Regions from separate parts of the Methylomonas sp. PHL2-19 genome, predicted to be linked through region 1. Evidence: riboswitches for the same ligand, from Rfam matches in the RefSeq annotation. Region 1 holds a riboswitch; each other region holds the start of a gene.
The links. A riboswitch is a leader RNA that binds a small molecule or an ion and turns the genes downstream of it on or off. The one in region 1 is predicted to bind cobalamin.
Positions count from the first base shown of each region.

Region 2: linked by a shared signal. The riboswitch ahead of ACR02O_RS13205 (ribonucleoside-diphosphate reductase subunit alpha) and the one ahead of ACR02O_RS03885 (TonB-dependent receptor domain-containing protein) in region 1 are both predicted to bind cobalamin.
Region 3: linked by a shared signal. The riboswitch ahead of ACR02O_RS15450 (CbtB domain-containing protein) and the one ahead of ACR02O_RS03885 (TonB-dependent receptor domain-containing protein) in region 1 are both predicted to bind cobalamin.

Region 1 covers NZ_CP196839.1:834,843-838,120, forward strand. Annotated here, with positions in the region: gene ACR02O_RS03885 (TonB-dependent receptor domain-containing protein) at 1-1,208, opposite strand, end outside; cobalamin riboswitch at 1,328-1,545, opposite strand; gene fliW (flagellar assembly protein FliW) at 1,685-2,143, shown strand; gene panD (aspartate 1-decarboxylase) at 2,192-2,572, opposite strand; gene panC (pantoate--beta-alanine ligase) at 2,670-3,278, opposite strand, start outside.
Region 2 covers NZ_CP196839.1:2,869,864-2,873,141, reverse strand. Annotated here, with positions in the region: gene metE (5-methyltetrahydropteroyltriglutamate--homocysteine S-methyltransferase) at 1-184, opposite strand, end outside; gene ACR02O_RS13210 (LysR family transcriptional regulator) at 292-1,176, shown strand; cobalamin riboswitch at 1,329-1,547, shown strand; gene ACR02O_RS13205 (ribonucleoside-diphosphate reductase subunit alpha) at 1,658-3,278, shown strand, end outside.
Region 3 covers NZ_CP196839.1:3,330,869-3,334,146, reverse strand. Annotated here, with positions in the region: gene ACR02O_RS15455 (IS256 family transposase) at 1-1,246, opposite strand, end outside; cobalamin riboswitch at 1,608-1,737, shown strand; gene ACR02O_RS15450 (CbtB domain-containing protein) at 1,825-2,001, shown strand; gene ACR02O_RS15445 (CbtA family protein) at 2,003-2,650, shown strand; gene ACR02O_RS15440 (cobyrinic acid a,c-diamide synthase CobB) at 2,653-3,278, shown strand, end outside.

The sequences.
Region 1 (3,278 bases):
AAAGCGCTGAGACCGTAATCCCAATTAAACCGCCAGCCGAAATTGCCGGTGACACTATCGCCGAAAGCCTGGTTTTCGTCCCACCGCAAGGAAGCGTTCAAAAAATGCTTGTCGAAAATTCGGCTGTGCAAATCAGCGAACACTCCGACATCGTAACGCGAGGTTTCGACATAGCGTGTGGTGCTGTCGACTTCGTCGAAGCGGTAATCGGCACCCACTGTCAATTGGTGATCCTTATGCAAGGCCAGTTCGTTCAGCCAACTGGCGTTCCAGCGTGTGGTGTTGAAACGGCTGGTAAACCGACCGTTATGCCGAAACTGATCGGCATCGTCCATGCTTTGTCCCACCCGCAAAGTGGATTTCCACCTATCGCTGAAATTTGCGCTGGCTGTGGCTCCCAGCGTCTGATTGACAAACTCAGTGGTGCTACTGATGGAATTGTCGATCTCGGTTTCGCCTTCGGCTCGCAGGAAAAATGCTTCCAGTTCCGCGCTGTTGTCGAAGCGGTAACCGGCTTTGGCATTCAGGCTGGTGTTGTTATAGCCGTCGCGGTCCGGATTATAGCCGCTCGCGACGCTGACACCGCTCAGCGCATTGATGCCCTGGCTACCGAGTTGAGCGGCGCTCAAGCTATACCAAGCCTTGCCCCATTTACCGTTGACGGCCGCCGAGCCGTTATAGGTGTCGTATGAGCCGCCGCCAGCTTCCAGCGCAATGTTCGGCCGTTCACTGGTGCCGCCCTTGCGAGTAAATATCTGAATCACCCCGCCGATCGCTTCCGAGCCATACAGGCTGGACTGCGGGCCTCGAGTGATTTCCACACGTTCGATTTGATCGATAGGAATAAACTGAAATGCGCTGGTGCCGGTGGTCACCGAGCCGGCCTTGATGCCGTCGATTAAAACCAGTACATGATCGGAGTTAGTGCCGCGCAAATAGACATTGGTATCCTTACCGTAACCGCCGCTTTGCACCATGTCCACACCCGGCGTGCCTTTTAGTAACTCAGGAAGGGTTCTAACCTGAAGTTTCTCGATGTCCTGGCGAGTATAAACCGTCATCGCCGTGGCTAATTCGTTCTGTCTAGTCTCGGTTCGGGTAGCCGTCACGATTGTTTCGGCAAGGTTGATAGCCTCATCGCCGGTTGCCGCCCACACTGTAAAAGGCGTACTCGCCAGCAATAAAGATCTGTATAGAATTGTTTGCATATTATCCTCTGCGCCCGCCGCGCATCCGGGTGAAAAAGGACAGAGGAAAAACGGAAAACGAAAAAGACGGAGGCAGGCTAGGCATGGACTCAGACCATTCCGTCAACAGCCCTCCGCTGTCTCGAATGATCTTCCGGGCCAGTCTCCGGGCTTATAAGTGGCTTGACGCCTGATCTGCGACCTTCCCATGCAAAGCGCACAGTGGCAAAAACGCAGCTCTTTACTTATCTACCGTTGCGGGGGCAGCGCCGGCATGAGCGGATAAAACCGCCGCACCGACTTCCTGTTTAAGCTTGGCCGAGAAAGCGGCGCAAACACCTGAAAGAAGCGCGCAATTTTAGGGAGTCGGGCATGATAAAGCAAGAGTGTCCGAGCGGGTCGCCCACAATCGGCATTGCAAATACCCCTTTCCGTGCTATACATTGGTGCATTGATTAATGCTGTTAACTTAGACTTCAACGAATACGGGCGGGATCATGGAAATTCAATCGAAATTGTTAGGCAACCAAGACATCAATCCGGACACTATCATCAATTTTCCGCGCGGCCTACCCGGTTTTGAAGATCAGACCCGCTTTAAATTATTTCATCAGGAAGGCAGCGAGATTGTCTATTGGCTGCAATCGGTCGATAACGCGGAGCTGACTTTTTCCGCGGCTCATCCGTCGCACTTCAACATCAATTATAATTTTACGGTAACCGACCCCGAAGAAGCGCTGCTGCAACTAGAGCCGGGCGACGAACTGGTGATATTAATTCTGCTGCACAAAGACAACGAGCAGGATAATGGCAAGCCGACCATTAAAGGCTCGATCAAATCGCCAATCTTAATCAACGCCAACAAACGCATCGGCATGCAAAAAGTATTGGTGGCAATCGAACAAAGCATCACCCTGACCGAGAAGGTCAGTGAGATAGATGTATCTGAAGCTTAAAAAATGCAAACATCCACCGGCGATTGCGTTCGCCGGCGGATGTTTAAATCAGGCGGCCTGAACAGGAATGGAATGACTGGAATGGCTAATACGATTGTTGCCGTCGAAATACACCAAAGTCGGCTTGTAGTTCGTCAGTTCCTTCTCATCTAAGCTGGCGAACGCACAAACGATAATCAAATCGCCAGGGCACGCCAACCTTGCAGCTGCACCGTTAATCGAAAATACGCCGGAATCTTCTTCGGCGCGAATCGCATAGGTGGTAAAGCGTTGACCATTGTTAATATTGTAAATATGGATTTGCTCGTACTCCCTGATGCCGGAAAAATCCAGAATTTTACCGTCTATAGCACACGATCCTTCGTAATCCAGCTCGGAATGCGTTACCCGCGCACGGTGTAACTTAGCTTTAAGCATGTTTATGTTCATGGTAAACAAGGTCGAATACTAGGGCCGGCGATTATGCCTGAAATTGACTCTGCTATCAAATTTAAGCATTAGCTTTCAAAGGTAAAAACCAATGCAGTCAGTTGTTTATTTTAGAAAAATACAGGTTATCGATCAGGCGTGTAGTGCCCAGCTTGGCAGCAGCCAAAATCAGCAGATTAGCGTCGCTGGTGCTGGCGGGCAATAAATCCTTGCTACGGCAAATGCTGAAATAGTCAACTGCAAAACCGGCTTGCTGCAGATTTTGGCGCTGCCGTTCCGCCACAGCTGGATAATCGACATGCCCTGCTAAAATCTCGTCGCGTGCAGCGATCAAGGCTTGATAGAGCTTGGGCGCGTGCTGTCTTTGTTGGTCGGTCAGATAGCTGTTGCGGGAACTCATCGCCAAGCCATCGTCCTCCCTAACCGTTGCCACGCCCTGGACTGCAACGGGTATATTCAAATCGGCGACCATTTGCCGAATCAGCGTCAGTTGTTGAAAATCCTTCTCGCCCAACAACAACAGGTCGGGCTGGACCATGTTCAACAGCTTGCAAACAACCAAGGCTACGCCGTCAAAATGTCCGGGTCGGCTGGCACCGCAATGCAGTGCCGACAAGCCGCTGACTGAAATGCCGGTTTGCGTGGCTTGCGGATACATTTCCGTCACCGACGGCAAGAACAGTAAATCGGCGTCGCTGGCTATCAG
Region 2 (3,278 bases), 2.0 Mb from region 1:
CAAAATCGCCGACCGGCACCCAATCCAGTCCGGATTGCAGTTGCCAATGGCTCTGGCGTAACTGTCGGCCAAGCGTTTTCAGATCGTCTCGCGAGGACTCGCCTTTCCAGTAAGATTCCAAAGCAAACTTCAGCTCGCGCTTGGCACCGATCCGGGGGAAACCTAAATTGTGAATTTTTGTCATAAATAAGTCCTTTCTATTGAATGTTTGACACATAAAACATTGTAAACAGACAATAGAATGAAGATAATCGATGATTATTCATTGATTCATGAGATATATTCATCAATATGGAATTGATCCACCTTCGTATCCTACTGGCGTTAAAACGCCAGCGCACGCTGAGCGCCGCCGCCGAAACTCTGAATCTGACCCAATCGGCATTGTCGCATCAAATCAAAAACCTGGAGCAACGCCTGGGCGTGACGCTGTGGTACAAACAGGGCCGCTCGCTGGTGTTGAGCCAGGCCGGGCGCTATTTATCCGAGGTGGCCGAGTCGGTGATCGCCACCGTCGATTCAGCGGAAAACCACTTGGCGCAACTGGCCAAAGGCAAAACCGGTAAATTGACCATCGGCATCGAATGCCACGCCTGTTACGAATGGTTCCGCAACATTCTGCAACCCTATCTGCGCGCCTGGCCGGATTTGACGATCGAAGTCACCTCGCGTTACCGCTTCGAATCGTTCGAAGCCATCCGCCAATACAAACTGGATGCAGTGCTGACCTCGGACCCGGTCGACAACGGCCTGCTGAGTTACCAGCCGCTGTTCGATTTTGAGTTGGTGTTGATCGTTGCCGATAACCACCCTTTGGCAAGTCGCACTGAGATCACGCCCGGAGATTTGCGCGGCGAAACCGTATTGACCTACCCCGTGGCCCGTGAACGACTGGACATGTTCCGCAAGGTGCTGCAACCGGCCGGCATCGAGCCCGCCGCACATCTCCAGGTCGAGGAAACCGACATCATGCTGCAATTGGCCGCCGCCGGCCGCGGCGTCTGCTTGCTGCCGGAATGGCTACTCGCCGACAAATCCGCCAAACTGGATTTGACCGGGCTGCGCTTTGCCGATCTGCCCATCGGCAAGACCATGTATCTGGCCTGCCGGCACGAGGACGCCGAGCTGGAATATTTACGCTGGTTGGTGGAGCATGCTGGCAGCGTGGTAGTGTGAGCGCAACTGGTGGTCGCACATAGCTATATCTGTTTGCTCAAGAAAGCAGCTTGTCTCGATAAAAACACACAAAACACAACATATAGTTGCCAATAATAAAATGAATCACTGTATATAGTTTATATAGCTTGACAGCCATCTTTTTGCCGCCTAAACTTTTTCACCAAGATGGTTCCCCCCCGAAGGGGATTAAAAGGGAATCCGGTCGGCAATTTTGCGTTTTTCGCATAATCGCCGGAAAACCGGAGCTGCCCCCGCAACTGTAATCGGCGAGTTGAGGTTCAATCCGTGCCACTGGACGCGAGTCCGGGAAGGCCGAACCGAAACGGCGACCCGAAAGCCAGGAGACCTGCCCTCGAAACCTTTATCAACCAGGAGCGGGGTGTCTCCGAGGACGATGGCAAGTATTGCGGTTAGGGTTTCGCTGCCGTTACGTCTGCCGTTGCGACTTCAACTCCCCGCTCCCCTTGTGGAGAAACACATGGATAGCGCCGCTCAACCCGCCAGTTTTTATCCCGACCCTGCCGAATCCGTTAAACACGCCCCCTCGTATCCAACGGATAGCGGCTTGGAAGTGATTCGCCGCAACCGTGCCGTGGTTGCGTTTAAGCCGGAAAAAATCGCCATCGCCATCACCAAAGCCTTCTTGGCCGTGGAAGGCCAGCACAGCGTCAATTCGGCGCGCACCCGCGAACAGGTGGCGCAACTGACTGCCAGCGTGGTCGAGGCCTTGACTCGGCGTTTGCCCGGCGGCGGCACGGTGCATATTGAAGATATTCAGGACCAGGTGGAACTGGCATTGATGCGTTCCGGCGCCCACGACGTGGCCCGCGCTTATGTGCTATATCGGGAAAAGCACGCGGCTCAGCGCGCGGCGCAACAACCCACCGAGCATGCCGTACCCGTTTTGCACGTAGACGACCAAGGCCAACGCCGGCCGCTGGACAGTGAGGCCTTCAGCGCGCTATGCCGCGAGGCTTGCGCAGATTTGATGGGCGTCGATGCCGAACGGGTGTGGGCCGAGACGCTGAACAATCTGTACGACGGCATGCCGCTGGCGGGGGTGCGCCAAGCCTTGGTGTTGGCGGCGCGCACCTTGATCGAAATCGAACCGGACTACGGTAAAGTCGCCGCGCGCTTGCTGTTGAGCCAGTTGCGTCTGGAAGCCACCGGCTCGGCCTTGACCCAAGCCGACATGGCCGAACGCTATGTCGACTGCTTTGCCGAGTTCATCGCCGCCGGCGTCGCTGCCGAACTGATTGATCCACGCCTGGCCGAATTCGACCTGGAACGACTGGGCCAGGCCCTACTGGCCGAGCGCGATCTGCAATTCGATTATCTGGGCCTGCAAACCCTGTACGACCGCTATTTCCTGCACATCGACGGCCGCCGCATCGAATTGCCGCAGTGCTTTTTCATGCGGGTGGCTATGGGTTTGGCCTTGAACGAAATCGACCGCGAAACGCGAGCCATCGAGTTTTACCGTCTACTATCGAGCTTCGACTTTATGTGTTCGACGCCAACCTTGTTCAACAGCGGCACCCGCCATCCGCAATTGTCGTCGTGCTACCTGACCACGGTCTCCGACGATCTGGACGGGATATACCAAAGCATCAAGGAAAACGCGCTGCTGCAAAAATATGCCGGCGGCCTGGGCAACGACTGGACGTCGGTGCGGGCGCTGGGCAGCAGGATCAAGGGTACCAATGGCCACAGCCAGGGGGTCATTCCATTTTTAAAGGTGGTCAACGACACAGCCGTCGCGGTCAACCAGGGCGGCAAGCGCAAGGGCGCGGTCTGCGCCTATCTGGAAAACTGGCATCTGGATTTTGAAGAATTTCTGGAACTGCGCAAGAACACCGGCGACGAGCGCCGCCGCTGCCACGACATGAACTCCGCCGCCTGGGTGTCGGATTTGTTCATGCAACGAGTGCGGGATAATGCCGAGTGGACCTTGTTTTCGCCGGTGGATACGCCAGACTTGCACGACTTATACGGCGCGGCCTTCGCCGAGGCTTACCACGCTTACGAAGCCAAGGCCGAACGCGGCGAGATCAAATTGTATAAGCGCATCGGTGCGGTGCAGCTTTGGCGCAAAATGC
Region 3 (3,278 bases), 2.5 Mb from region 1:
CTGTTTTCTCCGGTTCCATAATGACAGCCATGCCGTCCTGAAAACGAATGCCCTCAATCACATCCGGCAATCGTTTAAAGCCGCGTATCTTGCGCCAACTCTTCTCGGCGGTTAACGCCAATTGGAACACCAAGCCCAACAAGGTATTGCGGGACACGCAGTTCTTGGTGCGGGTGGTCCGATGGCGAATCGTCGCAAAGCTGGATTCGATCGGATTTGTCGTCCGAATGTGTATCCAGTGCTCGGCGGGAAAGTCGTAAAAGGCCAATAGCGATTCACGGTCTTTTTCCAACACGCCCACCGCCTTGGGGTACTTGGCTTCAAAGTCACGCAAGAACGTGTCGAAGGCTTGATTGGCCAGGGCTTTGGTTTCCGCCATCCAGATTTCTTTCAGCCCCGCCTTGGCCTTGCCTTGGATTGAATCGGGTAGCGTCGCCAGCACATTCGCCGTCTTATGCACCCAGCAGCGCTGGTGTTGTGTGGTGGGCCAAGCTTCGTTGATGGCTGCCCAGAAACCCAAAGCGCCGTCGCCGGTAGCCAGTTTCGGCGCGTCCTGTAGACCTCGCGTTTGTAAATCCTGCAAAACACTCAGCCACGAGGCTTTCGATTCCCGATAACCGTCCGATAAGGCCAGCAAGCGCTTTTCACCCTGTTCGTTGACTCCGATGATGACCAATAGGCACAGCCGATCATCCTCGCCACGCAGGGTCGAATAGATGCCGTCGGCCCAGACATACACAGTGCGCTCCTTCGATAAATCTCGCCGATTCCAGGCCAGATAATCCTCGGCCCATTGGGCTTTCAGGCGGCTAACCACGGCAGGTGACAAGCCTTTGGCATCGTCACCCAGCAACACCGATAAGGCCGACTGCATGTCGCCGGTGGAAATGCCGCGCAAATACAGCCAGGGTAAGGCCGCTTCCACCCGTTTTGTCTTGCGAACATACGGCGGCACCAGCGACGAGTTGAACTTGATCCTGCCGCCGGAACGGTCTCGAACCTTGGGGATTTTGACCGTCACGTTACCCACGCCCGTCACGATCTCCCGCTCCGGCAAATAGCCATTACGCACCACGGTTTGCCGGCCCCGTAAATCGGTAACCTTGGCGTATTCGCCCAGAAAAGCCTGTAGCTCCGCCTCAACGGCTTGTTGGATCAAGGCTCTAGCACCCGTCTTCAACAAATCCGTCAAAGGATCGTTAATCCCACTGGCATTATTCCAGTCTTTTGCATTATCTTTGTTCATGGCGTCTCTCATTTTGCTGTTATTCGATCTCGACAATCTCATTTCAGCAGAGGGCGCCACCTTTCATCAAGTCGGGCCGTACACCAGATTTAGTTATAACTCTAATTCGGTTAGTTCGGTATTCGGCGGCATGTCCCATTTGTGGCGCCACTATTTATCTCGAAAAAGGCGAGCCGGATTACAGACGAAGATTGGTGGGGCGTTGTTATGAAAGCCCGAGAGAGCATGTGTTTAGTTTTGATAGAATCACTCGTTGCGGGCGATTACTGGTTGATCGATAACTTGTCGAGAGGAGCTGCTGCCGCACCGTTTATTCTTATTTCAATACATTTCATTTGCCCTACGACTAGCTGCGGCATACAATCGCCGCTGGTTTTAAGGTTCCCGCTCTTGGCGGGTGAAACTGGAAGTCGGTTAAATGCCGACGCTGCCCCCGCAACGGTAGGTGATTCGTCACGAGCCCGGAGACAGGCCTAAAACTGTAGTCAACAGTATTGCGGAGGGCGATCTGTCAAATCGGTTTTTTTGGTTTGTCTTTCCCTCTGTTATTCCGTCCACCTTTTTCGGAACAGACAACCATGAAAACACTCGCGGCATCTACCATCCTTTCTTCCTCAAAAATCCTGCCCGGCCTGAGTGCTATTGTTTTGGGCCTGACCGTCGTGTTAGGTTTGGGTTTCTTGCAGGACGCTAACAACTACCTGCATAACGCCGCCCACGACGGACGTCACAGCGCAGCTTTTCCTTGCCATTAACATGGCGGATTTTCGTAAGCTGGTCACCATCTCGCTACTGGCGGGACTATTGGGCGGCTTGTTACTCAGCGTGCTACAACACTATCAAACCTTGCCCTTGATTTTGGCCGCCGAACAATTCGAAACGCCATCGGCTGAGCATGTGCGTGACTGGCAACCGATGGACGGCTGGCAACGTAATGGCTTTACCTTGCTGTTCAATGGCCTAACCGGCTTCGGCTTTGCCTTGTTTATCAGTGTCGCCCTGTACTGGCGGGATCAACATGGTTACCTGTACGGACTCGGCTGGGGTTTGGCCGGTTATTTGGTATTTTTTGTCGCGCCATCATTGGGCTTGCCGCCGGAGTTGCCGGGCACCGACAGCGCCGAATTACACAGTCGCCAAGCGTGGTGGCTTTTTACGGCCGCCGCTACCGCGATTGGCTTGTTTGGTCTGTTTTTGACCAAACAGCGCTGGCTGCAAATCGGCGGCGCTGGCTTACTGGCCTTACCGCATCTGATCGGCGCACCGCATCCGGAGGTTGCCCAGGCTTTAGCGCCCGAAGCCTTACAACAGCATTTTGTGGTGTTGACATCCATCAACAACGCTATTTTCTGGCTGACCTTGGGCGCAATATCGGGCCGATTGTTGCGTAAAGTAACGTTTTAGTGGTGAATGCTACTGCAACACGCCATTGCCCGGCGATATTGATCAGCGCTCCTGCCTCCGGGCAAGGCAAAACCACCATTACGGCGGCTTTGGCCTATTACTATCGCCAGCAAAACCGCAAGGTACGCGTGTTCAAAACCGGCCCGGATTTTATCGATCCGCAAATATTGAGCTTTGCTTGCGGACAACCGGTTTATCAGCTGGATTTATGGATGATGGGCGAAGCGCATTGCCGTGAGATGCTTTATAACGCCGCCGACGCTGACATCATCTTGATTGAAGGTGTCATGGGCTTGTTCGACGGCGATAGCAGCAGCGCCGATTTGGCACAAACACTAGACGTGCCGGTGGCCGTTGTCATCGATGCGGGCGGCATGGCACAAACTTTTGCCGCTGTGGCTTACGGCTTAGCCCATTACAGAGCCAACTTGCCGTTTGTCGGCGTCATCGCCAACAAAGTCGGCAGTCCGGGTCATGCTAAATTGCTGGAAGAAGCCTTGCCGGACAGCATGCCGCTACTGGCGGCGATGGCGAAAGATGAAACGGTCGGCTTGCCGTCGCGGCACTTAGGCTTAGTGCAGGCCGATGAAATTGCAGACCTTGACCTTCGCCTGGCGCGCGCAGCCGA